One region of the Pseudomonas sp. 8_5_2 genome, then DNA from elsewhere that is predicted to be linked to it. Evidence: riboswitches for the same ligand, from Rfam matches in the RefSeq annotation. Region 1 holds a riboswitch; the other holds the start of a gene.
What was found. A riboswitch is a leader RNA that binds a small molecule or an ion and turns the genes downstream of it on or off. The one in region 1 is predicted to bind cobalamin.
Positions count from the first base shown of each region.

Region 1 (2,195 bases):
GTCAACTTCGCCTGGACCTTCCAACTGCCGCCCAGCGTGATCTACCTGCAAGTGATCTGGGCGATCGGCGTCAGCATGATCGCCCTGTCGCTGCTGGTGTGGCTGCCACGCGCAGCCCTGATCGCCGTGGGCGCGATGATCATCGCCGGCCACAACCTGCTTGATGGCCTGCACTTCGGTGTGGAGTCGGCCCTGCACGTGCCATGGGCGATCCTGCATGACCGCGGCTGGCTGGAGTTCTCCGACAACCTGCGCCTGCGCACCTCCTACCCGGTGCTGCCGTGGATCGGCGTGATCGCCCTGGGTTACGGCCTGGGCCCCTGGTTCGCGCGCGGCAGCGAAGCCGGTCGACGCCAGCAGCGCTTGCGGGTGGCCGGGCTGATCGCACTACTGGGCTTTGTCGTGCTGCGCATGCTCAACGGCTACGGCGAGGCGCCCTGGAATGGTTACCCGACCCTCACGCAAACCCTGATGAGTTTCTTCAACATCACCAAATACCCACCGTCGCTGCTGTTCCTGGCCCTGACCCTGGGCTGTGGCCTGCTGCTGCTGCGCGCCTTCGAGCGTGCCGGGCAGGCGCGCTGGATCAGCGCCCTGGCGGTGTTCGGTGCGGCGCCGATGTTCTTCTACCTGCTGCACCTGTATGTGTTGAAGCTGCTGTACCTGGCCAGCGTGGCGCTGTTCGGTCTCAACCAGGGCGACTACTTCGGCTTTGACGGCATCGCCGCGGTATGGCTGGCCGCGGTATTGCTGGCGGTTTCGCTGTACCTGCCGGTGCGCGGGTTCGCCCGCCTGAAGGCGCGGCGGCGCGACATCACCTGGCTGAAGTACTTCTGAAAAGCGTTTTAACCGGCGGCGTGATGGTCTACCATGCGGGCCGCCGGTTTCCACCACGGAAATAATAGGGAATCCCAGGCCTGCCAACACGGGCCAAACGGAACTGCCCCCGCAACTGTAGATGCCGAGCCTGCTCCATCGATGCCACTGGGTGACCGACCCGGGAAGGCCGGAGCCGGGCCATGACGCATCAGTCAGGAGACCTGCCGGCCTGCATTCACCAACCGGCGGGGTGTCCGGGATTGGCTATCAGTGTTGCCCCTGCCGCCAGCGGGGGCTCGGCGATGCCTGTCCGTGCGTTCCTCACCAGAACTGTCCGATAGGAGATCGCCCCGCATGCTGCCCCGCATCGCCACCCTGCTCGCCGGCCTTGGTTTTACCGGCCTGGCCCAGGCCGCCGCCACTCACTACCCGCTGACTGTCGATAACTGCGGCCAGCCGCAGACCTTCGCCCAGGCACCGGAACGCGCCGTCACCATCGGCCAGGCCGGCACCGAAATGCTCTACGCACTGGGGCTTGGTGACAAACTGGCGGGTACCTCGCTGTGGTTCAACAACGTGCTGCCCGAATACCAGGCACAGAACGACAAAGTGCCGCGCCTGGCCGACAACGACCCCAGCTTTGAGGCGGTAGCAGGCAAGCGCCCGCAACTGGTGGCGGTGCAGTTCGAATGGATGGTCGGCGCCCAGGGCGTGGTCGGCACCCGTGAACAGTTCGACGAACTGAACATCCCCACCTACCTGCTGCCCTCGGACTGCGAAGGCAAGGACAACCTGGTGGGCGCAGACGGCACTCGCCTGCAGGCGTTCCAGGTCGACAGCATCTACAAGAGCGTCAGCCAGCTGGCCGAGATCTTCGACGTGCAGGACCGCGGCACCGCGCTGAACACCGAACTGAAAGGCCGCCTGGACAGCGCCAGGGCGCAATTGGCCGGCAAGGACCTGTCGGCGACCTCGGCGCTGTTCTGGTTCTCCAGCGCCGACCTGGACATCGACCCCTACGTGGCAGGCCGCCAAGGGGTCGCCGACTTCATGCTGCGCAGCCTCGGCGTGCGCAACGTGGTCGAGTCCAGTGAGGAATGGCCAACCGTGGGCTGGGAAACACTGGCCAAGGCCAACCCGACCTGGCTGATCATCGCGCGCATGGACCGTCGCCGCTTCCCCGCCGATGACTACCAGAAGAAGCTTGAATTCCTGCGCAGCGACCCGGTTACCCGCAACATGGACGCGGTCAGGCACGACCGCATCATCATCCTCGATGCCGACGCCATGCAGGCGGGTATCCGCCTGTTCCGCGGTGTGCAGACGTTGGCCAGTGCCTTCGCCAGCGGTAAAGCAGCGCCGTGATGAGCCGCCTG
Region 1 covers NZ_CM181238.1:3,837,375-3,839,569, forward strand. Annotated here, with positions in the region: gene AC5O5R_RS17725 (acetyltransferase domain-containing protein) at 1-837, shown strand, start outside; cobalamin riboswitch at 865-1,062, shown strand; gene AC5O5R_RS17730 (ABC transporter substrate-binding protein) at 1,174-2,184, shown strand; gene AC5O5R_RS17735 (FecCD family ABC transporter permease) at 2,184-2,195, shown strand, end outside.

Region 2 (2,195 bases), 970 kb from region 1:
CTCTCGGCCACCCCCCAGCAACCCGTGTGGGCATGGGCCACAGCAGAACGGTGGCTGAGCAGGGGGGAGTAGGGTTGCAGTTGCGCGCCATGGTACAGCACCAAAGGCAAACCGAGGTGTTCGGCCAGTTGCTGCAACCCCGGTTCGTTGGCCTTCAGGCTGATGCTGGCGATACCGTGCAGGTCGGCCAGCGCCAGGCCCTGATTATCCAGGGCCTGGCGCAGAAGGCTGAGCAGCGTATCCACCGGGCAGCCCCGGCGGCAGCCAAAACCGGCGTAAAAAACCGGCATCAGGCCTGGCTTGAGCGGCGGAACAGCCAGGCGCTTAGCAGGCCCAGGGCCAGCCAGAAGGCGGCGTTGGTCAGCCAGGAGGCCAGCTTGAACTGGGCTTGCAGTGCTTCGGGAGCCAGGCTTTCGTGCACCTCCGGTTGCGGCGCGCCAATCACATGCGGCACCACCAGCAGCACGGCGCCCAGCGCTTTCAGCAGCCCGTGGCGGGCAAACGCCAGCAAGGCCAGGCCCAGGGCGGTGGCGCTGGCGGTGCCAATCCACCAGGCCTGACGTTGCCCAAGGTCGGCCGCAGCCGTACCTGGCAGTTCTGGGGGCAGGCCCAGGGTTGGCGCGAGGCAGAACACGGCGAAGCCCGCCAGCCCCCACAAAGCCCCCGTGCTGGCGCGCTTCGGAGCGCGCAGGCTGTAGAGCGCGGCCAGGATCAGGGCGAAGCCGACCGCCACCACCAGGTTGCCACCGGTCGTAGACAGCACGCGCTGCCAGCCGTCTTCCGGCGACCAGGCTTCGGCGCTGTGCTCATGGGCAGCGACTTCGCTGCCATGTTCGTGGTGTGCGGCCGGGGCCGAAGACTCGTAGGTTTCCGCCTGAAGAATCAACGGGGCCACCCAGAAGCTTTGCAACAAGGTCAGCAACAAGGCCGCAAGCAGCCCGCTGAAGCCCGCCGTACGGGCAATGCGCGTGATCATCGGGCGTACTCAGTGGCAGGGGAAGGCGGCGCTGTGGCGGGTATCGTGGGCAGCGTTGTGCACGGCCTCGATGTGCGAAAAACCGGCGAAGTAGACCAGGCACAGGCCCAGCAGGCTGGCGCCGACGGCGATGACGACGCGTTGGCTTAGCGTGGTGGGGGTGGCAAGGCTGTGTGGCTTGGCGCTGGTGACGGGCATGACGCGTTCCTCTGCTTTTTTGTGGGCAACGGACAAGCGCGGCAGCCCCGAGCGTGATTGCCCAGGGAATGCGACAGCGCCCGCCCACCGCGGGGTGTTCATGAACGCCAGGCCGGTCTCCGGGCTTGCGAGGAAGAGCAGGGCTCCTGAAAAGCGTCACCTTCCCATGCCGAACTACGGGCACAGTGGTACAGACGCTTCGCTCGCTTACCGTTGCGGGGGCAGCACCGGGCTTGTCCGACCCTGCTGAAGGGCCGCGACGCACCGGTTTCCCGTTTCACCCCAGAAGGGGCACCTGAACGCAGGCATAAGGAGAGCATGGGGCGGGCGTGGCGTCAATTGCGGGATATGAGCTGGGCCCTGATGCCCCCCCTAACAGCGCCTCTCCCGCCCCATCAACCGCGAGCAAACGCCGCCAGCTTCTCCCCGTCCAGGCGATAGCGCACCCACTCGTCCTGCGCCTCGGCCCCCAGCTTCTGGTAAAAGCCGATCGCCGGCTCGTTCCAGTCCAGCACGCTCCACTCCAGCCGCCCGCAGTTGTTCGCTACCGCTTCGCGCGCAATGTGCTGCAGCACTTGCCGCCCCGCGCCATCGCCGCGCTGCTCGGGCGTGATATACAAGTCTTCCAGGTAGATGCCGTTGCGCCCGAGCCAGGTCGAGTAGCTGTAGAAATACACGGCGAAGCCGATTGCCTGGCCATCGCGTTCGCACATCAGGCCATGCACCGTGCTGCCCTCGTCGAACAGGCTGTGCTCGATGTCGGCGACGCTGGCGATCACTTCGTGACGGGCACGCTCATACTCGGCCAGTTCGGTAATGAAGGCCAGAATCTGTTGCGCATCGGTGCGAACGGCAGGGCGAATGGTAACGCTCATGTTGACGGCTTCCTTGATTCGGGTAGCAATACAGTGAGGTGTATCTACATAATTTAATGAAACTGTACTGGTCGCAGGGGAGGGCGACTCCGTTAGTGTGACAGCACCTATAAAGAAAGTGGACCGCCCCTATGCTCGCCTCTGCC
Region 2 covers NZ_CM181238.1:2,864,438-2,866,632, forward strand. Annotated here, with positions in the region: gene AC5O5R_RS13125 (cobalamin biosynthesis protein) at 1-290, opposite strand, end outside; gene AC5O5R_RS13130 (CbtA family protein) at 290-976, opposite strand; gene AC5O5R_RS13135 (CbtB domain-containing protein) at 986-1,174, opposite strand; cobalamin riboswitch at 1,267-1,488, opposite strand; gene AC5O5R_RS13140 (GNAT family N-acetyltransferase) at 1,570-2,049, opposite strand; gene AC5O5R_RS13145 (LysE family translocator) at 2,181-2,195, shown strand, end outside.
Region 2: linked by a shared signal. The riboswitch ahead of AC5O5R_RS13135 (CbtB domain-containing protein) and the one ahead of AC5O5R_RS17730 (ABC transporter substrate-binding protein) in region 1 are both predicted to bind cobalamin.